One region of the Rhizobium sp. YJ-22 genome, then DNA from elsewhere that is predicted to be linked to it. Evidence: predicted binding sites of a transcription regulator. Region 1 holds the regulator's gene; each other region holds the start of a gene.
The links. Region 1 encodes PhoB, which activates phosphate uptake and scavenging genes when phosphate is short. Its sites were predicted from a motif close to TGTCATNNANCTGTCAT; they were not measured.
Positions count from the first base shown of each region.

Region 1 (7,360 bases):
GGTGAGCTGGCGCCAGTCGACGATGCGACGCGGCAGGTCGTGGCCGGCGGCGGCCAGATCTTCCAGCACCTGCGCCGACGTCGACCATTGCCCGGTCTTGGTCTTCGCCCCGCCCGGCAGCCCCATCTTGCCGAACAGGATGTCGCCGAGCTGTTTCGGCGAGCCGATGGTGAATTTTTCCCCCGCCAGCTGGTAGATATCGTCCTCCAGCGCCGCGGCCCCTTGCGCCAACTCGCCTGAGAGCCGCGAGAGGATCTGCCGGTCGATGGTGATGCCGCGCTCTTCCATGCGCGCCAGCACGGGCAGCAACGGCCGCTCCAGCCGCTCGTAGACGGTGGCGAGTTTCTGCGCCGCCAGACGCGGCTTGAGCACGAACCACAGCCGCAATGTCACGTCGGCATCCTCCGCGGCGTAGGCCGTGGCGCGGTCGATCGGCACCATGTCGAAGGTGACGCCGCTCTTGCCGGAGCCGGCGACATCCTTGAAGGCGATCGGCTTGTGGTTCAGCCAGCGCTCGGACAGGCTGTCCATGCCATGGGCGCCGTTGCCGCTATCCAGCACGTAGGACATCAGCATCGTGTCGTCGAGGCTCTGGATATCGATGCCGTAGCGCCGCATCAGCAGGTAGTCGTATTTGAGGTTCTGGCCGACCTTGAGGATCGAGGGGTCTTCGAGCAGGGTCTTGATGCGGGCGAGCGCCGCATCGAGCGGGATCTGGTTTTCCACCAGCCCGCCGCCGAGCAGGTCGCCGGTGCCGCTCTTGTGGGCGAGCGGCACATAGGCCGCGCGGATGCGCCCGCCGGTCGGATCGTCGCTGTTGTCGGCGATCGCCAGCGAGAAGCCGACGATATCGGCCTGCATCGCATCCAGCGAGGTGGTTTCGGTATCGAAGGAAACGAGGCCGGTGTCGCGCGCCGCCGCGATCCACAGATCCAGCGTGGCGAGATCGCGGATGGTCTCGTAGCCGGCATCATCGACCGGGGTCCTGGCGAAGAATTCGGCGCGGGCGGCGGCGAGATCGGCGGGCGTCGTGCCGGCAATGCCGGGGCGGTCGGCGGGCAGGGCATCCGGGGCGGCTTCGGTCGCACCGGTCACGGCATCGCCAAGCACCGTGATGCCTTCGGGCGTGACGGCCTCGCCGACATCCAGATCCGGCCCATGGGCGCTTTCGCCCCATTCGACCTTGACCGAGGCCGGCTCGATAGCCCCGGCATCGCAATCGCAGGCCTCGGCGACGCGCCGCGTCAGCGTGCCGAATTCCATGGCCTTGAGGAAGGCGATCAGCTTCGGGCCGTCCTGCGGCTCGAGCACCAGCGCATCGAGGGGCAGATCCAGCGGCGTGTCGGTGCGCAGCGTCACCAGCGTGCGCGAAAGGCGCGCCAGCTCGGCATTGGCGACGATGCTTTCGCGGCGCTTCTGCTGCTTGATTTCGGAGGCGCGGGCCAGCAGCGTGTCGAGATCGCCGTATTCGGCCAGCAATTGCGCGGCCGTCTTCGGGCCGATGCCGGGAATGCCGGGAATATTGTCGGTGGAATCGCCGGTCAGCGCCTGCAGGTCGATCATCTGCTGCGGCGGCACGCCCCATTTCTCGATGACGTCGGCAATGCCGATCTGCTTGTCCTTCATGCTGTCATACATGTGGACATTGTCGGTGACGAGCTGCATCAGGTCTTTATCGGAAGAGACGATGGTGACGTCGCCGCCAGCCGCTTCCGCCTGGCGGGCATAGGTGGCGATGATGTCGTCGGCCTCGAAACCCTCGACTTCGATGCAGGGCAGGTTGAAGGCGCGGGTGGCGGCGCGGATCAGGCCGAATTGCGGCACCAGATCCTCCGGCGGGGCCGAGCGGTTCGCCTTGTAGGCCTCGTAGAGCGTCTTGCGGAAGGTCTGCGACGAATAGTCGAAGATGACGGCGAGATGGGTGGGCGTGACGCCGACCGAGGTGTCGCGGGCGTTGGTCAACAGCTTCCACAGCATGTTGCAGAAGCCGGAGACCGCGCCGACCGGCAGGCCGTCGGATTTGCGCGTCAGCGCCGGAAGCGCGTGGAAGGCGCGGAATATGAAGCCCGAGCCGTCGATGAGGAAAAGGTGATCGCCGTTTTTCATGGGCTTATGGATAGCGCGGGCTGCGTGCAAGATCCATCGTCGGCGCCCCAGTTTTCTGTGCGGAAGGCGGCTCACCGAAACGTTACCGATTTGTAACGTTCGCGCCGGGCCGTTTCCCTTGAAAAACCACAATCTGACCCCCAAATCCAGATCACCGGCGATTGATCACGCCGAGGCCTGATAGCCGGCTCGTCCCCCGCCGCGTCAGGTCTGGACAAAGGCCTCATCCCCTCTCCGGGCCTTTGTCCCCCCATTCGAGCCGCCATGGCGCACCTCCAGGCCATGGCGGCTTTTCTCTGCCGGAAATTTGAATATCGCGCGATGCATCGTCTTCGATTTATCGATTGTCTCCGGCTGCAAACGGGCTATCAATGTCCCCATGGGATATGAGCGCATGGATTCGGCAGCCTATCTTGCCAGCCAGCTGGCCAAGGGTTTTTCCCGCTCGCTGCACAAGCGCGCGGCGGCACTCGGCTTTTCGCCCGGCCAGTTTCCGGTGCTGATCGAATTATGGGGCGAGGACGGCCTGACCCAGACCCAGCTCCTGCAGCGCGTCGACATCGAGCAGGCGACCATGGCCAATACGCTCTCGCGCATGACCCGCGACGGCCTCGTCGAACGCCGCCAGCACCCCTCTGACAAGCGCGCCCAACTCATCTTCCTCACTGAAAAGGGCAAGAGCCTTCAAACCGAAGCCATCATCGCCGCAAAAGAAGCCGACGACGCCCTGTTCCAGGGTTTTCGGCGTTTCGAGCGCGAGCTGATGCTGGAATACATCCGCTGGGCCATCGAGAACGCCCGGAAATTGTGAGGATTTTCCGCCCTCGAAACTTGGTCTTCTTTGCTCTATCGTCCGCCCACGACTCGCCCAGTGCTTTGTCTTTTCGCATTTCCGAACGGAAAACCGGTCCTCCCTTTTCCTGGAAATGCATTATTGCGAAAGGAAGACGACATGACCGATGTGAACCCGGTGCTCGACCGCGCCGATGCCAATCTCGATGCCAGCCTGACGCGGCTGTTCGACCTGATCCGCATCAAGTCGATCTCCACCGATCCGGCCTACAAAGCCGAATGCCGCAAGGCGGCGGAGTGGCTGGTCGGGGAACTCTCCGCCATCGGTTTTACCGCCTCGGTGCGCGATACGCCCGGCCATCCGATGGTCGTCGCCCATCATGAAGGCGCGAGCGCGGATGCGCCGCATGTGCTGTTCTACGGCCATTACGACGTGCAGCCGGTCGATCCGATCGAGCTTTGGGAAAGCGATCCCTTCGAGCCGTCGCTGAAGGACGAAGAGGGCCGCAAGGTCATCACCGGCCGCGGCACCTCCGACGACAAGGGCCAGCTCCTGACCTTCGTCGAGGCCTGCCGCGCCTACAAGGACGTGCATGGGGCACTGCCCTGCCGCGTCACCATCCTGTTCGAGGGCGAGGAGGAATCCGGTTCGCCGTCGCTGAAACCCTTCCTCGAAGCCAATGCCGAGGAACTGAAGGCCGATTACGCGCTGGTCTGCGACACCGGCATGTGGGACCGCGAGACGCCGGCGATTTCCGCCAGCCTGCGCGGCCTCGTCGGCGAGGAAGTCGTGGTTCTCGCGGCCAAGCGCGACCTGCATTCGGGCATGTACGGGGGCGTCGCCGCCAACCCGATCCGCATCCTCGCAAACATCCTCGCCGGCCTGCATGACGAGACCGGCCGCGTGACGCTGCCCGGCTTCTACGACGGCGTCGCGGAGACCCCCGACGACGTCAAGGCGACCTGGCAGAAGCTTGCCGGCAACGACACCGATTTCCTCGGTGATGTCGGCCTGTCGCTGCCGTCCGGCGAGCGCGGCCGCTCGATCCTCGAACTGATCTGGGCGCGCCCGACCGCCGAGTTCAACGGCATCACCGGCGGCTATACCGGCGAAGGTTTTAAGACTGTGATTGCGGCCAAGGCCTCGGCCAAGGTATCCTTCCGCCTCGTCGGCCAGCAGGATCCGGAGGCGATCCGCGAGGCGTTCCGCGCCTATGTGCGCTCGAAAATCCCCGCCGATTGCAGCGTCGAGTTCCATCCCCATGGCGGCTCGCCGGCCATCCACTTGCCCTACGATTCCGCCGTGCTGGCCAAGGCCAAGGCGGCGCTGTCGAAGGAATGGCCGAAGCCGGCCGTCATCATCGGCATGGGCGGCTCGATCCCGATCGTCGGCGATTTCCAGACCATGCTCGGCATGGATTCGCTGCTGGTCGGCTTCGCCCAGAACGACGACCGCATTCATTCGCCCAACGAGAAATACGACCTGACGTCCTACCACAAGGGCATCCGCTCCTGGGTGCGGATTCTGGACGGGCTGAAGTAAGCATCGTCGCAAGGATTGCCGGCATGGCTTTCGGGCCTGCCGGCAATCCTGCTCCTTTCGGAAAAGTCCTTTAAAAACAAAAAGGCCGGGCAAGCCCGACCTTTCGCTCTCGTTTCGACGCCGTGCCAGTACATCCGTGGTCAGGGCGGAAACGATGATGTCTTCCACGCCGTTCTTCGCTCCAGGGCCCTTGCAAGCCCGCCTCCGAGCGGCTGTGTTAGGAGGATGGGCCTGAAAGGTTAGTTTCGGGTTAACCATCCTTCTCTGTATCCATAAGATGGCGCATTTTGCCGCGATTGCAAGGGTTTTCGCATTTATTGTGGAAAAAGCCCGAAATGCCGCAGAAAACGCTTGGGTTGAGTGGTTGATTCAACTCTCCATCGAATAGCCGGCGCCGCGAACGGTGCGAATCACGTCCTGCATGTTGGAGAAATTCAGCGCCTTGCGCAGGCGTCCGACATGCACGTCGACAGTGCGCTCGTCGACATAGATGTCATGGCCCCAGACGCCGTCGAGCAATTGCGAGCGCGAAAAGACGCGGCCGGGGGACTGCATCAGGAATTCCAGCAGGCGGAATTCGGTCGGACCAAGGCGCACTTCGCGGCTCTTGCGATGGACGCGGTGCGTTTCGCGGTCGAGTTCGATATCGCCGCAGCGCAGCACCGAGGAGAGCACTTCGGGCCGGGCGCGGCGCAGCATGGCTTTTACACGGGCGATCAGCTCGGGCGTGGAGAAGGGCTTGACGACGTAATCGTCGGCGCCGGTGGAAAGGCCGCGCACGCGTTCGCTTTCCTCGCCGCGCGCGGTCAGCATGATGATCGGCAGGCGCTCGGTCTCGGGGCGCATGCGCAGGCGGCGGCACAATTCGATGCCGGAAACGCCGGGCAGCATCCAGTCGAGGATGAGGAGATCGGGCGTGCGCTCCTGCAGGCGGATTTCGGCCTCGTCGCCGCGCAGGATGGTGTCGACCTCGAAGCCCTCGGCTTCGAGATTGTAGCGCAGCAGGATGCTGAGGGCTTCTTCGTCTTCGACGACGGCAATCTTGGGTAACATCGTTCGTCCGGCTTCTTTGCTGGATCAGGGGCAGGAACCGGCCGGGGCCGGCTCCTGCGTCCAGGACAAAAGGGGAGGCGCTTATTCGGTGACAGCGCCGACCGTGTTGGCGGTGTCGTCCTTCGGGCGCTCGCCCTCGGGCTGGGCGCCGGTCGTCATGTAATAGATGGTTTCGGCGATGTTGGTGGCGTGGTCGCCGATGCGCTCGATGTTCTTGGCGCAGAACAAGAGATGCGTGCAGCTGGTGATGTTGCGCGGGTCTTCCATCATGTAGGTCAGGAGCTCGCGGAACAGCGAGGTATACATCGCGTCGATTTCCTCGTCGCGCTCGCGGATCGACTGGGCCTTCTCGGCCGAGCGGTTGACATAGACGTCGAGCACTTCCTTGAGCTGCATCAGCGCCAGCTCGGAAAAATGTTCGAGGCCGCGCGCCAGCTTGCGGGTGACGCCCGAGCCCTGCACGGCGATGACCCGCTTGGCAGTGTTCTTGCCGAGATCGCCGACGCGTTCGAGATCGGCGGCGATGCGGATGGACCCCATGATTTCACGCAGGTCGCCGGCCATCGGCTGGCGGCGGGCGATCATGACGATGGCCTTGTCGCCGATCTCACGCTCGGCAGCGTCGAGGATGGCGTCCTCGGAGATGACCCGCTGGGCCAGCGCCGAGTCGGAATGCACCAGCGCGCGCACCGCGTCGCTGACCATCTGCTCGGCAAGGCCGCCCATTTCGGAGATGCGCCGCGCCAAAAACTTCAGTTCGGAGTCGTAGGCGGAATGGATATGGTTCGATGCCATGGAAATATCCTTTGAAAACCTTTGCGCGGCGATCAGCCGAAGCGGCCCATGATGTAATCCTGGGTGCGCTGGTCGTCAGGATTGGTGAACATCTTGTCGGTGTCGTTCTCTTCGACCAGATGGCCGAGATGGAACATCGCGGTGCGCTGCGAGACGCGGGCGGCCTGCTGCATCGAGTGGGTGACGATGACGATGGTGTAGTTGGCGCGCAGCTCGTGGATCAGCTCCTCGACCTTTGCCGTGGCGATCGGGTCGAGGGCCGAGCAGGGCTCGTCCATCAGGATGACCTCGGGGCTGACGGCGATGGCGCGGGCGATGCAGAGACGCTGCTGCTGGCCGCCGGAAAGGCCGGTGCCGCCTTCATGCAGGCGGTCCTTGACCTCGTTCCACAGGCCCGCGCGCTGCAGGCTCGCCTCGACGATCTGGTCGAAATCCGCCTTGGAGCGGGCGAGGCCGTGGATCTTCGGGCCGTAGGCGATGTTTTCGTAGATCGACTTCGGGAAAGGGTTCGGCTTCTGGAACACCATGCCGACGCGGGCGCGAAGCTCGACGACGTCGATGGAGGCGTCGTAGATATCGTCGCCGTCAAGGGCAATGCGGCCGGTGACCTTGCAGCCCTCGATCGTGTCGTTCATGCGGTTGAGCGAACGCAGGAAGGTGGACTTGCCGCAGCCCGAAGGGCCGATCAGCGCCGTCACCGTGTTTTCGCGCACGTCGAGATTGACGTCGTAAAGGGCGCGCTTGTCGCCGTAGTAGACGGAGACGTCCTTGCCGACCATTTTCAGGGGAACGATGTTCATCGGCTTTTCCAATACCTTCTCGACTGCGACTTCAGACAACATATTCATGGCGGTGGCTCCTTACCAGCGGCGCTCGAAGCGGCGGCGCAAGAGAATGGCGCCGAGATTCATGACGATGAGGAACAAGAGAAGCACGATGATCGCTCCCGAGGTACGTTCCACGAAGGCGCGCTCGGCCTCGTTCGCCCACATGTAGATCTGCACGGGCAGCGCCGTCGACGGCTCCATCGGCGAGCCGGGAATGTCGGCGACGAAGGCGACCATGCCGATG
Region 1 covers NZ_JARRIR010000003.1:398,430-405,789, forward strand. The annotation lists gene polA (DNA polymerase I) at 1-2,106, opposite strand, end outside; gene P7F60_RS09880 (MarR family transcriptional regulator) at 2,501-2,917, shown strand; gene P7F60_RS09885 (M20/M25/M40 family metallo-hydrolase) at 3,059-4,441, shown strand; gene phoB (phosphate regulon transcriptional regulator PhoB) at 4,811-5,494, opposite strand; gene phoU (phosphate signaling complex protein PhoU) at 5,576-6,289, opposite strand; gene pstB (phosphate ABC transporter ATP-binding protein PstB) at 6,322-7,137, opposite strand; gene pstA (phosphate ABC transporter permease PstA) at 7,150-7,360, opposite strand, start outside.

Region 2 (7,360 bases), on a different contig from region 1:
CTGCGGGTTGACCACCTGGAAATCCGAGTCCGGACGGATGCGCAGGCCGAAACGCTTGAGGCGCGTCTCGATGATCTGCGGACGGCCGATCAGGATCGGCTCGCCGGTCTTTTCCTCGATCAGCACCTGGGCGGCGCGCAGCACGCGCTCGTCTTCGCCCTCGGCGAAGATGACGCGCTTTGAACCGCTGGCGGCATGTTTCGCCATGGTGAAGATCGGCTTCATGATGAAACCGGAGCGGAAGACGAAACGGTTGAGCTGATCGAGATAGGCCTCGTAATCGGCGATCGGCCGCGCAGCGACGCCGCTTTCCTCGGCCGCGCGGGCAACGGCCGGCGCAATGCGCAGGATGAGCCGCGGATCGAAGGGCGAGGGGATCAGATAGTTCGGGCCGAAGGTCGGCGTCTCCTCGGAATAGGCCTTGGCGGCGACTTCCGAAACCTCCTCGCGGGCAAGCGCTGCGATGGCGCGCACGGCGGCCATCTTCATTTCCTCATTGATCGTCCGCGCGCCGCAATCCAGCGCGCCGCGGAAAATATAGGGGAAGCAGAGGACATTGTTGACCTGGTTGGGGAAATCCGAGCGGCCGGTGCAGATCATCGCATCCGGGCGGGCGGTGCGGGCAAGATCCGGCATGATTTCCGGTGTCGGATTGGCGAGCGCCATGATCAGCGGTCGCTCGGCCATGCGTGCCAGCAATTCCGGCTTGAGCACGCCGGCCGCCGACAGGCCGAGGAAGACGTCGGCGCCATCGATGCTTTCGTCGAGGCGGCGCTTGTCGCTGTTCTGGGCATAGACGGATTTCCAGGGATCCATCAGCTCGGTGCGACCTTCATAGACCAGGCCCTCAATGTCGTGGACCCAGATGTTTTCGCGCCGCGCACCCAGCGTCACCAGGAGGTTGAGGCAGGCAAGGGCGGCCGCGCCCGCGCCGGAGGCGACGATCTTGACGTCCTCGATCTTCTTGCCGGCCAGCTCCAATCCGTTGAGGATGGCGGCGGCGACGATGATGGCGGTGCCGTGCTGGTCGTCATGGAAGACCGGGATGTTCATCGTCTCGCGCAGCTGGCGCTCGACCTCGAAACATTCCGGTGCCTTGATGTCCTCGAGATTGATGCCGCCGAAGGTGGGCTCCAGCGCCGAGATGGTGCTGACCATGCGCGCGACGTCGGCGGCGTCGATCTCGATGTCGAACACGTCGATGCCGGCGAACTTCTTGAACAGGACAGCCTTGCCCTCCATGACCGGCTTCGAGGCGAGCGGCCCGATATTGCCGAGGCCGAGAACGGCGGTGCCGTTGGAAATGACGGCGACGAGGTTGGCGCGCGCGGTGTAGTCGGCGGCGGTTTCCGGATTGTCGCGGATGGCGAGGCAGGGGGCGGCAACACCCGGCGAATAGGCGAGCGCCAGGTCGCGCTGGTTGCCGAGCGCCTTGGTCGCATGGATCTCCAGCTTGCCCGGGCGCGGATAGCGGTGGAAGAACAGCGCCTGCTGGTCGAGGTCGCCCGTCACCGGAACCCCGTCATTTCTCGGTTTGCCTGAGGTATCCATGGTTGGCGCACTCCTCTTCTCGATATGGCTGCATGCCGGTGTCATACATCAATGCGCTTGGCAATGAACAGCATGGAATTCCGGCGGAAGCCTCGTTCCCTGTTCACATTTCGCGTCATCGTCCGATACCCGTATCACCAGCGGATGTCATCATGCTGAAACATGAGTCTGTTTCTACAGGAATGGATGAAAGGTGTAGCGGAAGGGGTGGCGATCGTGACGGAACAACAGGATATCAAACGATTCAGGACGCTGTTCCTGTCGGACGTTCATCTGGGTTCGAAGGCGGCCAAGGCGGATTTCCTCCTCGATTTCCTTCGTTACCACGATGCGGACACCATCGTGCTCGTCGGCGACATCATCGATGGCTGGCGGCTGAAACGCAACTGGTATTGGCCGCAATCCTGCAACGACGTGGTGCAGAAGCTGTTGCGCAAGGCGCGCAAGGGCACGCGCATCGTCTACATCCCCGGCAATCACGACGAATTCCTGCGCGATTTTCCCGGCACCCATTTCGGTGGCATCGAGGTCGCCGAGCGCATGATCCATCGTGGCGCCGACGGGCGCCGCTATCTCGTCATCCATGGCGATGAATTCGACGTGGTGGTGCGCAATGCCCGCCTGCTGGCCTATCTCGGCGACTGGGCCTATGATACGGCGATCGCCATCAATGTGGCGCTGGCCGCCGTGCGCCGCTTCTGCGGCCTGCCTTACTGGTCGTTTTCCGCTTGGGCAAAGCTGCAGGTCAAGCATGCGGTGAATTTCATCGGCGAATTCCAGCGGGTGGTCGCCGACGAAGCGCGCCGTCACGAGGCGGACGGCGTCATCTGCGGCCATATCCACCATGCCGTCATCGAAGACATGGACGGCATCCGCTACATGAACACCGGCGACTGGGTTGAAAGCTGCACCGCGATCGCCGAGCATGAGGACGGCACCTTCGAATTGCTGACCTGGCGCGAGATCGTCGGCACCGCCGACGAGCCGCAGCTTCCCACAATCCCGGTGGAAGCGCCGCTGCGCATTCGCGCGGCGTAAGCCCCGGTATCTCCAGAACACATGCATAGCGGCTTCGCGGCCGGAGATGTGAGAAGGGATGGAGATATGAGACGGAATATAGGGAATCCTTGATTTTCAGGGAGCGATTTCTGGCCCTATCCGGCATGCGTGACGCGTGATAGGAGATGCCGGTCTTTCCCAAGCAGGCATCTCCATGAGTCTCGTCAGTCAGGCCCCGGACCGCGGCGCCGCGCCGCGCTGGTTTTCGCAGCGCAGCGCGCTGGTCTGTTCCGCGCCGATGATCGTCAACGGCACGGTTCTTCCCTTCTTCCCGGTCTGGCTCGGCACCCATGCGCTCGGCGATTTCGAAATCGGCGTAATTCTCGCCGTGCCGCTCCTGATGCGCGTCATCTTCGCGCCGCTCCTCACGATGCTGGCCGACAGGCTGGAGGAACGCACCTCGATCCTGCTCTGGTCCGGCCTTCTGTGCCTCGCGACCGCGATTGCGCTGATCTGGTCGAAAAGCTTCTGGCCGATCGTCATCGTCTATGCGCTGCAGGGCGCGTTCCTGTCGCCCTATGTGCCGGTCGTGGAGGCGATGCTGATCACTGGCGTGCGCCGCTGGGGCTATGATTACGGCGCGATCCGCCTCTGGGGGTCGCTCGCCTTCATCTTCGCCACATTGCTCGGTGGTTTCCTGATCGGGCACTACAGCGGCTCCATCGTGCTGCCGCTGATGATCTGCGGCTTCATCGTCATGAGCCTGATGGGATTGGTGGCGCCGAAAATCGGCAATGCGCGGATCGCGAAAACCGTGCGCCGCGCCGGAGGATCGCTGCGCCGTCTCGACCTGCATCTGGTGATGATCGGCTCCTCGGTGGTGCAGGCGAGCCATGCGCTGCTCTATGCTTTCTCGGCCATTTACTGGCGCGAGCTCGGTTATTCCGGCACCTCCATCGGCATCCTCTGGAGCGCCGGGGTCATGGCGGAAGTCATCGCCTTCTATTTCGCCCGCCAGCTCAACCGCAGTTTTGGCGCCTGGACGATGATCCGCTTCGGCGCGACCGTCGCCGTCTGCCGCTGGCTGCTATTTCCGCTCGACATGGGTTATGTCGGCTATCTAACGCTGCAATGCCTGCATGCCTTCACCTTCGCCTTCTGCCATATCGGCATCCAGCGCCGCATCGTCGATGCCGTGCGCGAGGATCAGGAAGCCTCGGCGCAAGGGGCCTATTATTTCTACAACAGCATCTTCATGGCCGCCGCGACGCTCGGCTCCGGCTATATCTACAGCGGCCTTGGCCTGCATGCCTATTACGTCATGTCGCTGGTGGCGCTGACCGGCCTCGGCTGCGTCATCATCGCCTATTACCGTCAGCCCCAGAGCGAGGCTTCCGGCGGATAGACGAGCGATCCTTCGTAATTCAGGCCGGGGTGCCGGTCTTCCGCCAGCAGCAGCGGCCCGTCGAGATCGACGAAATCCGCATCCTGCGCCACGAGCAGGGCAGGCGCCATGGCCAGCGACGATCCGACCATGCAGCCGACCATGATCCGGAAGCCGAGGCGCTTGGCCTCCTGCCGCATCGCCCAGGCCTCGGTCAGCCCGCCGGTCTTGTCGAGCTTGATGTTGATGGCGTCGTAGCGGTCGCGCAAGGCGGCGAGATCGGCGGTCAGATGCACGCTCTCGTCGGCGCAGACCGGAACCGGGCGCTCGATCGTGGCAAGAATCGCATCGCGCCCCGCCGGCAATGGCTGTTCGATGACGGCGATGCGCGCTTGCCTGGCGATGGCGAGGTGGTGGCGGATCGTCTCGTCGCTCCAGCCCTCGTTGGCGTCGAGAATGATCTCGCTTTCGGGAGCGGCGGCCCGCACGGCGCGGATACGGCTTTCGTCGTCGCCAGTGCCGACCTTGACCTTCAAGAGCCGGCGATGGGCGACCTTTCGCGCCTGCTCGGCCATGACCTCCGGCTCGCCGAGCGAAATCGTATAGGCTGTCACCAGCGGCCTCATCGGCGGCAGGCCGAGAACGGCGGCGACGCTGCGCTTGTCAAGCTTCGCCTCCAGATCCCACAGCGCGCAATCGACGGCATTGCGCGCAGCACCCGCCGGCATCGCGCTCTGCAGCCCGATCCGGTCGAGCCCGGCCTCGATGGCAGGCGCGATCTCGGCGATCTGCGCCGCGACGCTGTCGATGCTTTCGCCATAGCGACCGTAGGGCACGCATTCGCCGCGCCCAGTGTCACCGCCATCGCGAATCACGCAGGCGACGACCTGCGCCTGCGTTTTGGAACCTCTTGAAATGGTGAACGTTCCGGCGATCGGAAAGGTATCGATTGTTGTTTCGAGGTGACGTGCCATGGGATTTACGCGTTCCATCGACCAATTTCGTTAACGAATGGCTTTATTTACCCGTGATGCGGTGACACGACTAGGGGCAAGCCGCTAAGAGAGTCGGGACTGCCGACGTTTGCCAGGGAAAATCGTAAACGGGTTTTCCAGGAGGCGAATGGAAGCGAAACGTCCCCTGCCGGAAAGATGTGACTGAGTTGAATTTGGATTCGTCGTCCGCCGCGCGTATCTCCATCGAAGCCCTGCCGTCCGAGGCCGGGCATCGCCTGACGCTGTCCGGCAACTGGACCAATACCGGCATTCCACCGGTGATCGATGATCTGCGCAAGGTCGCCCATGAACGCAACGCCGGCAAACTGACGCTCGATCTCTCCCAGGTCGAACAGATGGACGTCGCCGGCGCCTGGCTGGTGCGCCGTCTGCAAAGCGATGTCGACGAGGCCGGCGGGACGGTGGCGCTGGAAGGCGCCAGCAACCGCATCGCCGATCTCATCGAGGCGCTGCCGGATGCCTTGCCGGAACCGGATGCGTCGGATGGGTCGAAAGGCACGCTGTTTCAGCGGCTGTTTGCGCCGATCGGCGAGCGTACATATCGCATGTGGTCGGACATCCTGTTCGCCATGCACATCCTTGGCTCGGCCGTGCGCGGCGCGCAGTTGAAGCTCGGACGCTCCAGCGGCGTCTCGCCGGCCTCGGTCGTCAATCAGGTCGACCAGATGGGCGTCAAGGCGGTGCCGATCATCCTGCTGATGTCCTTCCTGATCGGCGCGATCATTGCCCAGCAGGGGGCCTTCCAGCTTCGCTATTTCGGCGCGGAAGTCTTCGTCGTCGATCTCGTCGGCATCCTTCAACTGCGCGAAATCGGCGTGCTGCTCACTGCAATCATGATCGCCGGCCGCTCCGGCAGCGCCATCACCGCCGAAATCGGTTCGATGAAGATGCGCGAGGAAATCGACGCGCTGGTGGTCATGGGCCTCAACCCCGTCGGTGTGTTGATCTTCCCGCGTCTGGTCGCGCTGACGGTGGCGTTGCCGCTGCTGACCATCGTTGCCAATTTCGCGGCGCTGGCGGGGGCCGCCCTCGTCGCCTGGGCTTATTCCGGCATCACCTTGGAGGTGTTTCTCACGCGCCTGCATGAATCCGTCGATATTTCCACCGTCCTCGCCGGCCTGATCAAGGCGCCGTTCATGGCGCTGATCATCGGCGTCGTCTCTGCGGTCGAGGGCATGAAGGTCGGCGGCTCCGCGGAATCGCTTGGCCTGCATGTCACCTCGGCGGTGGTCAAGTCGATCTTCGTCGTCATCCTCGTAGACGGGCTGTTTGCCATGTTCTACGCGGCAATCAATTTCTGAGGGTTGCCGTGGCTGACAACGCATCCATCGAACGCGCGGAAAAATCGGGTGAGGAGAAAGACGTCATCCTTTCGGTGCGCGACCTGACGGTCGCCTTCGGCCCGAAGGTGGTTCTCGACAAGCTCAATCTCGATGTCTACCGCGGCGAAATTCTCGGATTCGTCGGCGCCTCCGGCACAGGCAAGTCGGTGCTGATGCGCACGGTGCTGAAGCTTTTGCCGCGCCAGTCCGGCAGCATTCGCATTCTCGGACAGGATTACGATTCGCTTGACGATGCCGAACGCATCAAGATCGATATGCATCTCGGCGTGTTGTTCCAGCACGGTGCGCTGTTTTCTGCCTTGACGGTCAAGGAGAATATCCAGCTTCCGATGCGCGAATATCTCGACCTTCCGAAGTCGCTGATGGACGAACTGGCGCGGCTGAAGATCGAGATGGTCGGGCTTGCCCCGGACGCTGCAGACAAATACCCCTCCGAGCTTTCCGGCGGCATGGTCAAGCGCGCGGGCCTTGCGCGTGCGCTGGCGCTTGATCCGGCTCTTGTCTTTCTCGACGAGCCGACCTCCGGCCTCGACCCTATCGGGGCCGCCGAATTCGACGAACTGATCGCCCATCTGCGCGACACGCTGGGCCTCACCGTCTACATGGTAACCCACGATCTCGACAGCCTGTTTTCGGTTTGCGACCGTATTGCGGTTCTTGGCCAAAAACGAGTATTGGTGGAAGGTACCATCGAGGACATGCTGGAATTTGACGATCCGTGGGTGCAGTCCTATTTCCGCGGCAAGCGTGCCCGCTCCATCGTGCATCGGGACGATGACAAGGCCGACGTACTGCCGAAACAGCCGTCACAGCGATAGGAACTCATGGAAACCAAAGCCAACTACGCCATTGTCGGGTTCTTCACCATTCTGGTGATCGCCGCCGCTTTCGGCTTTGTCTACTGGATGGCCCAGTATGGCCGCGGCGGGCCGATGGCCGATCTGATCATCCGCATTCCCGGTTCCGCCAACGGCCTCAGCGTCGGCTCGCCGGTGCGTTTCAACGGCATCACCATCGGCTCGGTGCGCAGCCTGTCGATCGATGGCAAGGATCCGAATTTCTCCATC
Region 2 covers NZ_JARRIR010000008.1:170,783-178,142, forward strand. The annotation lists gene P7F60_RS19265 (NADP-dependent malic enzyme) at 1-1,551, opposite strand, end outside; gene P7F60_RS19270 (UDP-2,3-diacylglucosamine diphosphatase) at 1,768-2,589, shown strand; gene P7F60_RS19275 (MFS transporter) at 2,765-3,955, shown strand; gene dgcA (N-acetyl-D-Glu racemase DgcA) at 3,925-4,908, opposite strand; gene P7F60_RS19285 (MlaE family lipid ABC transporter permease subunit) at 5,097-6,251, shown strand; gene P7F60_RS19290 (ABC transporter ATP-binding protein) at 6,260-7,111, shown strand; gene P7F60_RS19295 (MlaD family protein) at 7,118-7,360, shown strand, end outside.
Region 2: a site for PhoB is predicted at 1,697-1,713, ahead of P7F60_RS19270 (UDP-2,3-diacylglucosamine diphosphatase). Genes of this name have one in related genera too.

Region 3 (7,360 bases), on a different contig from region 1:
TGCGACCCGATGCACGGCAATACGATCACGCTCAACAACTACAAGACCCGTCCGTTCGAGCGTGTCCTGTCGGAAGTCGAGAGCTTCTTCCAGATCCACCGCGCCGAAGGCTCGCATCCGGGCGGCATCCATGTCGAGATGACCGGCAAGGACGTCACCGAATGCACCGGCGGCGCCCGCGCCGTTTCGGCCGAGGATCTGCAGGATCGCTACCACACCCATTGCGACCCGCGCCTCAACGCCGACCAAGCGCTCGAACTGGCCTTCCTGCTGGCCGAGCGCATGAAGGGCGCCATGGACGAGAAGAAGCTGGCGGTCGCCAGCGCCTGATCCGTCCCGCCTTCGGAAAAGATCGAAACCGGGCCCTCGCGGCCCGGTTTTTTTATGGCCGTTCCCATTCAACGGCATTGATGCTTTTCTTCAATGGAATGAAATTGATCTGACGGTTGGCGACGGCACAGTGCCGTTTGCAACAATCTATAAAGGGGAAAAGACATGGGTGAAATCCACGACGGCTCCTGCCTGTGTGGCGCGGTGCGTTTTCGCGCGCATGGCGCCCTCAGGGAAATCGTCGCCTGTCATTGCGCGCAATGCCGCAAGCAGACCGGCCTGTTCTACGCGGCCACCAACGTGAAGCGAACCGACCTCACGATCGAAGGCGAGGAAGCGATGACGTGGTATGCGGCCAGCAACTTCGCCCGGCGTGGCTTCTGCGCCACCTGCGGCTCGGCTATGTTCTGGCAGGAGAATGACGGCGCATGGATCTCGATCCTCGCGGGCTCCTTCGATACGCCTCTGGAAGGCAAGATCGGCCGCCACATCTTCTGCGAGGGCAGGGCGCAATTCTACGATATCGAGGACGGCGCGCCGCAATATCAGAAGGGTTCGCCGGGGCTGTCGGTCGCCCCGGCCTGAGCGATATCCGCCTCAGGCGGATGTCGCCATGCGCGGATTGCAATCCGCTACCGGCGTGACGCCGCTTCCAAGCTTCCCCGACGCATCCAGTCGTTCGGCGGCCCAATGCACCGCTTCGTCGAGAGCGGCGAACTTTGTCGCCTGCCAGGCGAAATAATCGTCCATAAAACCGCGGGAAAACCACAACCGCCCTTTGCGGCGCGGCTTTTCCCAGCCCGCATGGCCGTTATCCTCGGTCGGATTGAACATGCGCTTCAGGTTGGTCACCGAGATCGTATATTTGCGCGCAAGCTCGGCGATGCCGACTTCGCCGATATAGACGCGCTCGGCCTCGAAACATTCGACAGTCAGTCGGCTGACCAGCTCATGCAGGATCATGCCGCCGGATTCCGACCAGATGAACGAACCGATCGTTTCGGGCAGTTCCCGCCAACTGGGATCGTCCATCAGAGCGCGGGCCGCGCGCGGCTGCGACATCGCGAAGAGCTGCGGTGTGCTTTCGCTGAGCGCCAGCCGATTGCCGCCGTCGAGTTCGTCGAGACAGGCCATATGGCCGTTGAACCAGCTCAGCATCGCCGTATCGGCGATTTCGGTTGTCTCGTAGACATGCATGCGCCGATCCTGCAGATTTGGAATCTTGCGCAGGAAGCGATAGACCTGCATTTCGGAGAGCAGGCTGGCAGCCGTGTTGCGGCTGGCGATGCCGTATCTTGCCACCGCCTCGTAAAGCCGGCTGGGAGTTAGGCCGGACTGCGCTTCGCTTTCATCCCGCTCAAGCTGCAGCGCGAAAAGCATCTGCGTCAGGAACCACTTTTGATGCGAAGCTTTCAGCCGCGCCAGCCGTGGCGATTTTTCGTGGATGCTGACGAGATGGCGCGCGATGCGCACTTCGATTTCCAGAAAGCGAGGGCTTGAGGCGATATCCTCCAAAGTCAGGAGGGGCGTCTCCAGCGCGCGCCGGCCATTTTGATCCTGCGTGTGAAACATGGTCTTCCGGGTCGGATATCGACGATGGGATAACGAATGCTGTAGAGGCTTCCTTTGCGATTGCAAATAAAGAATCTCTACACATTGCGACTTTCGTCGATGTGATCTCGGAAGTCTGTTCCCTGCGGAACCGCAGCCGGTATGTTTTCGTGCGCTGTCTCAGCTTGCCGGTTGCGCGATCCAGGCGTGACTTGGAAACATGCGATCGACGCTGTATTCCTTGCCGAACATCATGTCGTGCTGGATATAACGATAATCGCGGATCAGCGGGTCGATCGTCTGGCCCTTCATCGACCAGTCCGCCTTGGCTTCGCCGTCGCGCGAAACCAGCATGTAACGATCGACGACGGGATACTTCTTTTCCACCTCGCCGAGAAACTCGGTGTAATAAGGATGCTTGAAGCCGGCGAGGCTGACCACATGGCGCGAGATGAAGGCCGGGCTGATCGTGCCGACATCCTGCTTGCCGCTACGGCTGGACCAGATCATCAGCGGCGTTTCGTGTTCGCGCTTCATCACATCCAGCGGCGCCTTGCGGGTCGCGACCTGCGCGCCCATGTAGCCGGAGCTGACATAAGCCTTGCCGAGCGGCGGCAGATGGTCGCCGAAGACGACGATGATGGTTTCGCGTTCGCGCTTCTCTGCCCAATCCATCAGCATTTTCAGGCTGTCGTCGGCTTCCTTGACGCCCTGCGCATAGGTTGCCAGCGTCTGGCGCTCGTCTTCGGCCAGGTTTCCTTTCACGTCGATGGTGTTGCGGACATAGCGGTTCGGCTCATAGGGTCCATGGCCCTGCAGCGTCACCGAGAAGAAGAAGAACGGACGATCCATGCCATCGGCTTCACGCATGATCTCCTTGAACAGCGCATCGTCGGAGGCGAAGAAACCGCGCTTGTCGAGGGCCGGCAGGTTTTCCTCTGAAAGAAAATCCTCGAAACCGAAGGCCTTGTAGACCTCGCCTCGGTTCCAGAACCAACTCTGATAGGGATGGATGGCGCGCGCGGCATAACCTTCGGCGCGGAAAAAGGTCGCCAGCGACGGCAGTGGACGGCGCACATATTGCTGATAAGGAATGCTGCCATAGGGCAGGAAGGCATTCGAGAATCCGGTCAACGCTTCGAATTCGACATTGGCGGTCATGCCGCCGAATTCCGGCGAGAAGGAATTGCCCGACGCATTCTCACGCATCACCGGCATGGGATCCGCCGAGAAATTCACATTGTTCATCCGGGTCGGATCCCAAAGCGATTCGCTCATCAGCACGATGACGTCAGGATGGTCGCCGCCGCCGGCGGCGAAGGGAATGTCGGCGGCCGGGATCTTCGCCATCGCATCGCCGCCATAACCGGCAGGTGCGGCGACATTGGCCATCGGCAGGTTGAAGGCGAAGGCGAGAAGGAAGCCATTGTGACGATAGTTTTCCTTCTGGTCATACATCATCGGGATGACTTGCAGCCGGTCGCGCAGCCAGGAAAATTGCGAATAATCCATCATGGAGCCGAAGCCGACCAGGATCGGCAGCGTCATCGCCACAGTGATCCAGCGGCGGCGCCACGCGATGGCCGGAAACCGTTTCCAGGCATGGGTCAACAGATAGACGATGGCAACCACGCCCGCGACGACCCCGACGAACAGCGCCACCGCCGTCCACGGCCGCTGGCTGACCATCACCGGCAGCAGTTCCACGATCTGGCGCGCAAACAGGAAATCGGTTGGATAGAGCGGATCGGAGAGAAAAAGCTGCTTCTGGTTCGACACGAAGGCCGGAATGAGCGTCAGCGGCACAATGATGAGCAGCGACTGGTATCGGCGGCCAAGCAGCGCATCGAGACACAGGATGGAAAGCGCCAGCAGCGCCACGGTGGTCTTGCCGGGACGCGAGGCCGAGAGCAGGAAATTGCCGACATCGGTCGTGGCGCCACGCGCCACCCATTCCACCGCAATCGTCAGCAACAGGGCGATGATGACGGCCTTGGCGACAGGGAGGGCAAGCGCCGCCAGTCGACCCGCGCCATCCGCAGACGAGATAGGGAAGGACCGGTCGATGAACGTAACCCTATCCGTCGCCTTTGACCTGAACTCGACCAACCCTACCTCCACGCAATCCGCAACATAAACGTCATAAAACCTTCACCGTACTGTCACACGTCCGTCCTGAACGCTAGATGAACCGTTAACGTTCAACAGTCCGCGCGGTCTTTTCCAGATGGAAAACGGTCGTCGAGTTTATTTTGCGGGAAAACTGGCGCCGGCGGCCGCGTCTACGCTAAGGAAAACGACGGGAGGAGGGAGGAGCCATGCGCAGTTCAGTCGAGATCTACGATATCGCAACGGGGCGGAACAGGGTCGTTTGGCAGACGGCCAGTCTGATGGAAGCGCCGAATTTCGCGCCGGATGGCCGCCATCTCCTGATCAATGGTGAAGGCCGCCTCTATCGCCTGCCGCTGGACGGTGGCGCGCCTGTACCGGTGGACACCGGTTTCGCCGAGCGCTGCAACAACGACCACGGCGTCTCGCCGGACGGGCGCTGGCTGGCGATCACCGACAAGACGGAATTCGGCAAGTCTGCCATCTATATCCTGCCGATCGAGGGTGGAACGCCGCGCCTTTTGACGCAGAAGCTGCCGTCCTACTGGCACGGCTGGTCACCGGATGGCGCGCATGTCTGCTATTGCGGCATTCGTGGCGATGTCTTCGACATCTACACCATCGCCGTCGAGGGCGGCGAGGAAACCCGGTTGACCTTCGGCGAGGGGCGCAACGACGGTCCCGATTATTCACCGGACGGTCAATGGATTTACTTCAACTCCAGCCGCAGCGGCCTGATGCAGATCTGGCGCATTCACCCGGATGGCAGCGGACTGGAGCGGGTGACAGACGAACCCCATGGCAACTGGTTTCCGCATCCGTCGCCTGCCGGCGACAGGGTGCTCTATCTCGCCTATGCGCCCGATATCGTCGATCATCCGCGCGACCTCGATGTCCATCTGCGAATCATGGGCATGGATGGCTCCAACCCGCGCACGCTAATGTCGCTTTTCGGCGGGCAGGGCACGATCAATGTCCCAAACTGGTCGGCGGATGGCGGTTCCTTCGCCTATGTCCGTTATGCTCCGGCTTGAAACCGGCCCCGATTAAGCCTTTCGTTACCAAGCCGTTTAAGCGTCTCTTTCGGCCCTTGTGCTAGCGTCCACACCAATACACTTGGGCGTTCCAGTCCACGAGGAAACAATGACGGCGATGACGGCGCGACTCTTTGCAAAAACCTCCAACTGGATGGTGCATGGCATACACACCGCCTGCGCGCTGCTGGTCGTCGTCTTCGCGGCCAGCGTTTTCCTTGTGCTCGATGCCTCGGTCGAGCAAGCCAACAAGTTCGGCCAGGCGACGGAGCGCAAGCTCGTGCAGCAGGAGTTCCAGCACCTGATCGACGAGATCGTCAAATACCAGGCGGCGGTCTCAATCTGGGATGCGACGGTCGCGCAAATCCGTTCGTCCGAGTTCAGCCATTATTTCGTCGAGCGCCAGCTTCGCACTCGCCTGTGGTCGGAATTCGGCTTTTCGTGGACGGTTTTCGCGCCGTCGGGCAAGCAGGCGGTCGTTGCCGTCAATCGCGGCGAGGAGGTCTCTCCCGACAAGGCCGACGCGCTGCTGTTCTGGATCGACGACCTCGTTTACGAGGCGACGCAGAAATACTGGGCGGCGCTGAAGAAAAGCGATGGCGGTTTCGTCGTCCGCAGGCCGGCGCCCGATCCCGACAAGCTGTCACCGGAATTGCCCTTCATCCATGCCGCCGACATGCGCATGGTCGATGGCCGTCTCAGCATCGTCGTCGTCCAGGCGGTGCTGCCGCGCTCGCTGTTTATCCCCGCCGGCTTCGAGCAGCCGACGCTCATGGTCAGCGTCAAGCCGATCTCGGACAAGATGCTGGCGACGATGAGCGAACGGCTCGGCATCGGCGGCCTGCATGTGGTCAAGGAAGATGAGCTCAAGGAGCGCCCGACGGCCTACACGCCGGTCGGCAAGGGTTTTACCGATGGCCCGTTCCTCGTCGCGTGGCAGCCGAACGCGCCCGGCCCGACCATCTGGAAGGCGGTCATGCCCAAGGTGGCGTTGCTTTCGGCACTCGCGGCGATTGCCATGGGCTTCATCGCCTGGCGTTTCGGGATGCTGGTGCGGGCCCTGCAGCGCAGCGAGGCGAGCAACCGCTTCCTTGCCAAGCATGACGGCCTTACCGGCCTTGCCAACCGCATCGGTTTTCAGGAAGCGCTCGAAGCTTTCACCGGCACCGTCCGCGACGGCCAGCTTGCGATCATCGCCGCCGACCTCGACAAGTTCAAGATGGTCAACGACCGCTTCGGCCATGCCGCCGGCGATGCCGTGCTGCGCACCATCGCCCAGCGTTTTCGCGATCGAGTGGGCGATCGCGGCATCGTCGCCCGCCTCGGTGGCGATGAATTCATGGTGATCCTGCGCGATGTCGCCGATCACGACGAGGTGCTCGCCGTCGCCAACGGCATGGTCATCGATGCGCAGATTCCCATCCCCTACAACAATCTGCCGCTCCAGGTCGGCAGCAGCGCCGGCATCGCCTTCTATCCCCAGCATGGCCGCAACCTGCGCAACCTGGTGCATTCCGCCGATATGGCGCTGTACCAAGCCAAGAATTGCGGCCGCGGCCGATCGGTGATCTTCGAAAACGACCAGCCGGAATCAGTTCCGGAAGAAACGCAGATTGCCGCAGCCTGATGCGACGCTCGCCGGTCGTGCCGCGTTGCATTCCGCTACGTCATGCTCAAGCGTCTCCGGAGCATGTAAACACGCCCGAAATCCAGTGCCGTCAATCAATTGGAGCCGTTGGCAGACATACGGGGCGAGCCCGAGGATGACGTCTTGGGCGCGTTGAAAGGTTTGCCTAACGCGTTGTGCCGCATCACTGTTGCGGCTGAACCATCGAACCCTGAGGGTTTTTCAGATCTATCCCGGCGCTGTCGCTGCCGAGGAATTGTGGGCCGACTTGGCGGATTTTCGATTTCGAGGGGTCATATGGCCGCTCTTCAGGCAGGGTGATCTTCGCCGAACTTCCCGCTTCCGGGTTGGCGGGCGGGGTTATGCCGGGCTCTGTCGCCTCGGTGCCGGTCGGGATCCGGGTCACGGATCTTTCCGCCTCGGCTTCCGGCTTCCGGCTTGGCATGGGCACGACGCCGCTGTCCTGCTTCTTCAGCGCGTCCTGGTAATAGGCGTTGAGATTGCAGGAGCAGGTGGAGCTTTTCGTGTCCTTTCGGTTGCGATAGGCAAAGGCGGTGGAGAGTTCCTTGTAGGGCTGACCGGTCGCCGTCGAGATCATGTCCGACGTCTCCTGGTCGAGCATGGAATGGTAATAAAGCTCCGTCTGGGTTCCCGGGCACATCCTGGCGCAGATGGCGGCATCGCGGGAAAAATCTGCAGGCGTCGCATT
Region 3 covers NZ_JARRIR010000008.1:161,780-169,139, forward strand. The annotation lists gene P7F60_RS19230 (3-deoxy-7-phosphoheptulonate synthase class II) at 1-330, shown strand, start outside; gene P7F60_RS19235 (GFA family protein) at 496-915, shown strand; gene P7F60_RS19240 (hypothetical protein) at 928-1,902, opposite strand; gene P7F60_RS19245 (LTA synthase family protein) at 2,062-3,903, opposite strand; gene P7F60_RS19250 (hypothetical protein) at 4,200-5,024, shown strand; gene P7F60_RS19255 (GGDEF domain-containing protein) at 5,143-6,651, shown strand; gene P7F60_RS19260 (DUF2865 domain-containing protein) at 6,836-7,360, opposite strand, start outside.
Region 3: a site for PhoB is predicted at 4,020-4,036, ahead of P7F60_RS19245 (LTA synthase family protein). Genes of this name have one in related genera too.

Region 4 (7,360 bases), on a different contig from region 1:
GTCGCTCGGCCTCGGCCTTGCGCTCTTGGTGACGCTGGCGTTGATCGACGGCAACCTGCGGCAGGCGCTCACCCGCAACCTGCCGGAACGCGCCCCGAATTTCTTCTTCGTCGATATCCAGGGCAGCGAGGTCGACGGCTTCCGAAAACTCGTCTCGACCGAATTGCCGAACAGCAAACTCACCGAGGTGCCGATGCTGCGCGGACGCATCCTCGCCTTTAACGGCCAGGACGTGAGCAAGATGGAGGTGCCGCCGAATGCCCGCTGGGTGCTGCGCGGCGATCGCGGCATCACCTATGCCGAGACCCTGCCGGAAGGCTCGCTGGTGACGCAGGGGGAATGGTGGCCGGCAAACTATAGCGGCGAGCCGCTCGTCTCCTTTTCGGCGCAGGAGGCCGGCGACCTTGGCCTCAAGCTCGGCGATACCGTCACGGTCAATGTGCTCGGCCGCAGCATCACCGCGAAAATCGCCAATCTCAGGCAGGTGCAGTGGGAATCACTGTCGATCAATTTCGTCATGGTGTTTTCGCCCAACACGTTTGCCGGCGCGCCGCATGCCTGGCTGGCGACACTCACCGATGCCGGCGCCACGGCAGCCGAAGAGGCGACGCTTTTGCGCAAGGTCACCAACACCTATCCGACGATCACCAGCGTGCGCGTCAAGGATGCGCTGGATATCGTCAGCGGCCTTGTCGGGCAGCTGGCGGTGGCGATCCGGGCGGCGGCCTCGGTGGCGCTGGTCGCCTCGGTGCTGGTGCTGGCCGGTGCGCTTGCCGCCGGAAACCGCGCCCGCACCCATGACGCCGTGGTGCTGAAGACGCTGGGGGCGACGCGCGGGTTGCTGATTCGCGCCTTCTCCTACGAATACCTGTTGCTGGGGCTGGCGACCGCCGTCTTCGCGCTCGCCGCCGGTGGCGTTTCCGCCTGGTTCGTGGTGACGCGGGTGATGAAATTACCTTCCGCCTTCCTCGGCGATGTCGCGATCGGAACGGTCGTCGTGGCGCTGGTGATGACGGTCGGTATCGGCCTCATCGGCACATGGCGGGTGTTGGGGCAGAAGGCGGCGCCGGTCCTGCGCGAGTTGTAGGACGGTTTGCGGTTAATCACGCGGCTTTTGGCCGCGTGCGCCGGCCTCACCGTTCGATTCGCGGCATACGGGCCTTGTAAGCGCCGTGTTCTCGCATCATATTTACGCTACGCATGCTGGAAGCTCCGCAGCGGCGCCCGGACCCGATGTCCGCGACCCCGTGACTTCATCGGAGCTTGAAAGAGGAAAGAATGGCTGATCTTCGAAACTACCAGAACCGGACGGGTTATGCGGGCGCGCAATCCGGTCAGTTGATTGACCAGGGCCTGCGCACCTACATGCTGAAGGTTTACAACCTGATGGCGCTGGGACTGGCGATCACCGGTCTGGCGGCTTACGGCACCTATGCGCTGGCGGTCAGCAATCCGGCCTTCGCGCAGCTTCTGTTCGCCTCGCCGCTGCGCTGGGTGATCATGCTGGCTCCGGTCGGCCTGGTGTTCTTCCTGAGCTATCGCATTCATCAGATGTCGGTCTCGGCCGCGCAGACGACCTTCTGGATCTACGCCGCGCTGATGGGCCTGTCGCTGTCGTCGATCTTCATCGTCTTCACCGGCCAGAGCATCGTGCAGACCTTCTTCGTGACCGCCGCCGCCTTCGGCGGACTGTCGCTGTTCGGCTACACGACCAAGCGTGACCTGTCGGCCTTCGGCTCGTTCCTGATCATGGGTCTGTTCGGCCTGATCATCGCCGCGCTCGTCAACCTGTTCCTGCAGTCTTCCGCGCTCCAGTTCGCCATCTCGGCGATCGGCGTGCTGGTCTTCGCCGGCCTCACCGCCTACGACACGCAGAAGATCAAGGAAATGTATTTCGAGAACGACGACGTCGCCGTCATGGGCCGCAAGGCGATCATGGGCGCGCTGCAGCTCTATCTCGACTTCATCAACCTGTTCATGTTCCTTATCCAGTTGTTCGGCAACCGCAACAACTAAGGAATGGGCAGACGGAATGGAAAGGCGACCTTCGGGTCGCCTTTTTTGTGTTCGCCTCTTCGGAAGAGTCTTCATGCGTTTTCGCCTGCGCCCGGCAACGCCTGCCGATCTCGACGCCATCACGGCGATCTACGCCCATGCCGTCGTGAACGGCGTCGCCAGCTACGAGATCGAACCGCCGTCGCGCGACGAGATGGCCGCGCGGTTCGAGGCGATCACCGGGCGCGGCTATCCCTATCTGGTCGCCGAGGAAGAGGGCGCGGTTCTCGGCTATGCCTATGCCGGCCCGTTCCGCACCCGACCGGCCTATCGCTGGCTGGTGGAGGATTCGATCTATCTCGGCCGCCACGCGCAGGGGCGCGGCATCGGCAAGGCTCTGCTCGTCGCGCTGCTGGCGCGATGCACGGAACTCGGCTTCCGGCAGATGCTGGCGGTGATCGGCGGCGGCCATCCGGCCTCGGTGGCGCTGCATGCGGCCTGCGGTTTTTCCGATGCCGGGCGCATTGCCGGCGCCGGCTTCAAGCAGGGGAGGTGGCTGGATACGGTGCTGATGCAGAAGAGCCTCGGCGAGGGCATCGAGACCTTGCCGGATCCCGGGCGTTATCCGGGCACGCTGACCTGACGGCTCAGGTGTCGATCAGCTTCAACACCTTGTCGAAGACCTTCAATACCTGCTGCAGTTCATGGCCGCGTTTCAGCACCATGCCGTTGACATTGACGACGCTGAAGGCGCCCTGCTTGTTGGCGAGCTTGGGGTTCTTCTCGATGCGGAACAGCGGCATTTCGCCGGAGCGCTTGAAGATCGAGAACACCGCCTTGTCCTTGAGGTGATCGATGGCATAGTCGCGCCATTCGCCTTCGCCGACCATGCGGCCATAGATGCGCAGGATGGCATCCAACTCGCGGCGGTGGAAGGTGACGGGGGCGGGATCGCGACTTTGCCGGTATTCTCGCAGATCGACAACGACATCGGCGTTTCGGTGCGACACATCCGGCTGATCGTTCATAGGCACTCCTCGAATCCTGTTGATGACAACAGAGTTGTGACAGTGTGCCCCAGCGGGATAAAAATGCAAGCGACGGTGTGTCGCTGCCGTGGCATGTCGGGGACAGATGTGAGGCGGCTTTACCGAAAAGCCAAACGAAAACAGCAAATGCGGGGTCAACCGCCGTTCGGGGCGGCGGTCAGCACCGCGGCGCCGCGGATGGCGGCGGGATCGCCCTTGGGCGAGGTTGCCTGCAGCAGCACGGCGCAGCCCTGCTTGCGCTGCGTGCCGACGACGCTGGCCGGCAGCACCAGCTTCAGCGGCTTGCCGTCCCACATGCCGACCGTCTGCACGTCGCTGACGGTGTTCCAATAGGTGATCTTGCGGCCGGCATTCTCGCCCTTGTCCATCTGGATCACCTGCTCCCTGTTGAAATAGGCGATGACGACATTGGCCTTGCCGTTGCCCGGCCCGACGTTGATTTCCAGCTCGTCGCCGCGCATGGCGGCATCGACGTCGACGTTCAGCCCCTTGCCGTCGGCGCGCAGCGCCTCCAGCTTGGCATTGATGCCGTGGAGATCGGCGCCGCTGATGTGGTCCTGGCCGTTCAGCACCGCCTGCGGCGTATAGACATTGGTGCGGCCCATGGTGCGGGCATAGCCGTATTGCCGCTCGGTGTTCTCCTTGGAACTCAGCGTATCCTTCCAGCCGAGATAATCCCAGTAGTCGACGTGGTAGGAGAGGGCGATGACGTCGCCCTGGCGGATCAGCGTTTCCAGCTTTGCATCGGCCGGCGGGCAGGAGGCGCAGCCTTGCGAGGTGAACAGCTCGACGACGCCCTTCGGCTTTGCCGCCTGTTCGGCCGATAGCGGCGAGGCTGCCGCGACCCCGATCGCCAGAACCGTCGTGAAACGCCACACCGGCATCGTCTGCACCTTTCCACAGGACCTTGCGCCGGCCCCGTCCGTCACGAAAAAACGCCTGCCGACCGGCAGCCGAACACCCCATACTATCCTTGAAGTCCCGTCTCTACACCCTCCCATCTTCAACGAAAAGTCACGATGGGGTGAAGCCGGATCCGCGCTCACGAGCGCATTTCCGGACGGAAAACCGGTTTCCGCTTTTCCTGGAAACGCTCAAGAAAAAGCCGCCGGGAGAGGCTCCCGGCGGCTTCGAAGAGCAGGTCTCAGACCGGCTCAGGCGGCCAGATCGCGCAGAACGGTCTGGAGAATGCCGCCATTGTTCATGTAGGTCACCTCGTCCAGCGTATCGATGCGGCAGAGGATGTTGATCTCCTTCACCGTGCCGTCCGCATAAGCGATCTTGGCGACCTTCCATTCACGTGGACGTACGTTGGCGAGGCCCTCGATCGAGACGACTTCGTCGCCCTTGAGGCCGAGGCTGGCCCAGGTCGTGCCCTCTTCGAAGACGAAGGGCACGACGCCCATGCCGACCAGGTTCGAGCGGTGGATACGCTCGAAGGACTGGGCGATGACCGCCTTGACGCCGAGCAGGTTGGTGCCCTTGGCCGCCCAGTCGCGCGAGGAGCCGTTGCCGTATTCGACGCCGGCGAAGATGACAAGCGGAACGCCCTCGGCCTTGTACATCATGGCCGCGTCGTAGATCGACATCTCTTCCTTGGACGGATAGTGGATGGTGTAGCCACCTTCCTTACCGTTCGGGCCGAGCATGTGGTTGCGGATGCGGATATTGGCGAAGGTGCCGCGCATCATCACTTCATGATTGCCGCGGCGCGTGCCGTACTGGTTGAAGTCGGCGACGCCGACGCCATGGTCGATGAGATAGGCGCCGGCCGGCGAAGCGGCCTTGATCGAACCGGCCGGGGAAATATGGTCGGTGGTGATCTTGTCGCCGAACAGGCCAAGGATGCGCGCACCCTTGATGTCGGAAATGCCCGAGCCGGTCTTGCCCATGCCAACGAAGTAGGGCGGGTTCTGCACATAGGTCGACTGGTCGTCCCAGGCATAGGTCTGGCCGGCCGGAACCTGAACCGCCTGCCAGTTGACATCGCCCTTGAACACGTCGGCATACTTGCTCTCATAGAGCGCGCGCGTGACGTATTTCTGGATGAATTCCTGGATCTCGTGCGAGGTCGGCCAGATGTCCTTGAGGTAGACCGGGTTGCCGTCCCGGTCTTCGCCGATCGGCTCCTTGGTCAGATCCTTCTGGACCGTGCCGGCCAGCGCGTAAGCGACGACCAGCGGCGGGGAGGCGAGGTAGTTCGCCTGGACGTCCGGCGAGATGCGGCCTTCGAAGTTGCGGTTGCCGGAGAGGACGCCGGCGGTGATCAAGCCCTTGTCGTTGATCGTCTTCGAGATCGGAGCCGGCAGCGGGCCGGAATTGCCGATGCAGGTCGTGCAGCCGAAGCCGACGAGGTTGAAGCCGAGTGCGTCGAGATCGGCCTGCAGGCCGGACTTGGAAAGATATTCGCCGACGACCTGCGATCCCGGGGCCAGCGAGGTTTTCACCCACGGCTTGGACTTCAGGCCCTTGGCAACCGCATTGCGGGCGAGAAGGCCGGCGGCGATCAGCACGCTCGGGTTCGAGGTGTTGGTGCAGGATGTGATGGCGGCGATCGCCACGTCGCCATGGCCGAGATCGAAGTCTTCGCCTTCGACGGCATAGCGGTTGGTGAGCTGGCCGGGCTTCTTGTAGTCGCCTTCCAGCGCAGCCGCAAAATTCGGCGCGATGGTTTCCAGCGGCAGGCGTCCCTCGGGGCGCTTCGGGCCGGCCATGGAGGGCACGACGTCGCCGAGATCGAGTTCCAGCGTGTCGGTGAAGACGAGGTCGGAACCGTCGCCGTCACGCCACATCCCTTGAGCCTTCGAATAAGCTTCGACCAGCGCGATGCGGTCGGTCTTGCGGCCGGACATGGTGAGATAGTTGATCGTTTCGCCATCGACCGGGAAGAAGCCGCAGGTGGCGCCGTATTCCGGGCCCATGTTGCCGATGGTGGCGCGGTCGGCGAGCGGCATGTTGTCCATGCCCGGGCCGAAGAATTCGACGAACTTGGAGACGACGCCCTTCTTGCGCAGCATCTGCACGACGGTCAGCACGAGGTCGGTGGCGGTGACGCCTTCCTTGAGCTTGCCGGTCAGCTTGAAGCCGATGACCTCGGGCAGCAGCATGGAAACCGGCTGGCCGAGCATGGCGGCTTCCGCCTCGATACCGCCGACACCCCAGCCGAGAACGCCGAGGCCGTTGATCATCGTGGTATGCGAATCGGTGCCGACGCAGGTGTCGGGATAGGCGATGGTCTCGCCGTCCTCGTCCTTGGTCCAGACGGTCTGGCCGAGATATTCGAGGTTGACCTGGTGACAGATGCCCGTGCCCGGGGGAACCACGCGGAAATTCTTGAACGCCTGCTGGCCCCACTTCAGGAAGCGGTAGCGCTCGCCGTTGCGCTGGTATTCCAGCTCGACGTTGCGGGCGAAGGCGGAAGCGGTGCCGAACTCGTCGACGATGACCGAATGGTCGATGACGAGATCGACCGGCACCAGCGGGTTGATCTTTTCCGGATCGCCGCCGAGCGAGACCATCGCGTCGCGCATGGCGGCGAGATCGACGACCGCCGGCACGCCGGTGAAGTCCTGCATCAGGACACGCGCTGGGCGATAGGCGATCTCGGCCTCTTCCAGGCCCTTGTTCTCAAGCCACTTGGCGACGGCGAGAATGTCGTTTTTGGTGACCGAGCGGCCGTCCTCGTTGCGCAGCAGGTTTTCCAGCAGCACCTTCATCGAGAAGGGCAGCCTGGAAACACCCGGCAAACCGTTGGCTTCGGCCTTCGGCAGGCTGAAATAGACATAGTCCTTGCCGTCCACTGTGAGCGTGGAGCGACAATTGAAACTATCGAGAGATTTAGACACGAGAGACCCCGTTTCTGATAGCCAACACAGTCGTGCGAACGCCCATGCACTTCATGCACATCAGGATGCGGGTGCGGCCATTTCCGCTGTCCGCACGCAAGGATTGTTGTTCGCAATCCCCGAAGTTCGGCGGAGAGATGAAGTTCACGCCGACCGCTGGCGTGGTTGCAAGTCTTATAGATAATTTCTAAGAAAGGTTCCAGAGCGTGGGATGCCGCTTCGAGACATTTTTTGCATCGCAATGACCAAAACTTTAAAGGATGCGTCAGCCCATGCTGCTCAGCGCCGAAGGGCTTGCCGCCAGGCGCGGCGAGGAGCTGATATTCTCCAATCTTTCCTTTGACTTAGGCATGGGAGAGGCGCTGGTCGTCACCGGGCGAAACGGCTCGGGCAAATCGACGCTGCTGCGCGTCATCGCCGGTCTTCTGGCGCCTGAGGCGGGCCGCGTGACGTTTTCCGGCGCGGGTGTCG
Region 4 covers NZ_JARRIR010000005.1:76,332-83,691, reverse strand. The annotation lists gene P7F60_RS13520 (ABC transporter permease) at 1-1,087, shown strand, start outside; gene P7F60_RS13515 (Bax inhibitor-1/YccA family protein) at 1,279-2,016, shown strand; gene P7F60_RS13510 (GNAT family N-acetyltransferase) at 2,090-2,638, shown strand; gene P7F60_RS13505 (DUF2794 domain-containing protein) at 2,643-3,023, opposite strand; gene P7F60_RS13500 (thioredoxin family protein) at 3,179-3,928, opposite strand; gene acnA (aconitate hydratase AcnA) at 4,199-6,889, opposite strand; gene ccmA (heme ABC exporter ATP-binding protein CcmA) at 7,162-7,360, shown strand, end outside.
Region 4: a site for PhoB is predicted at 3,049-3,065, ahead of P7F60_RS13505 (DUF2794 domain-containing protein). Genes of this name have one in related genera too.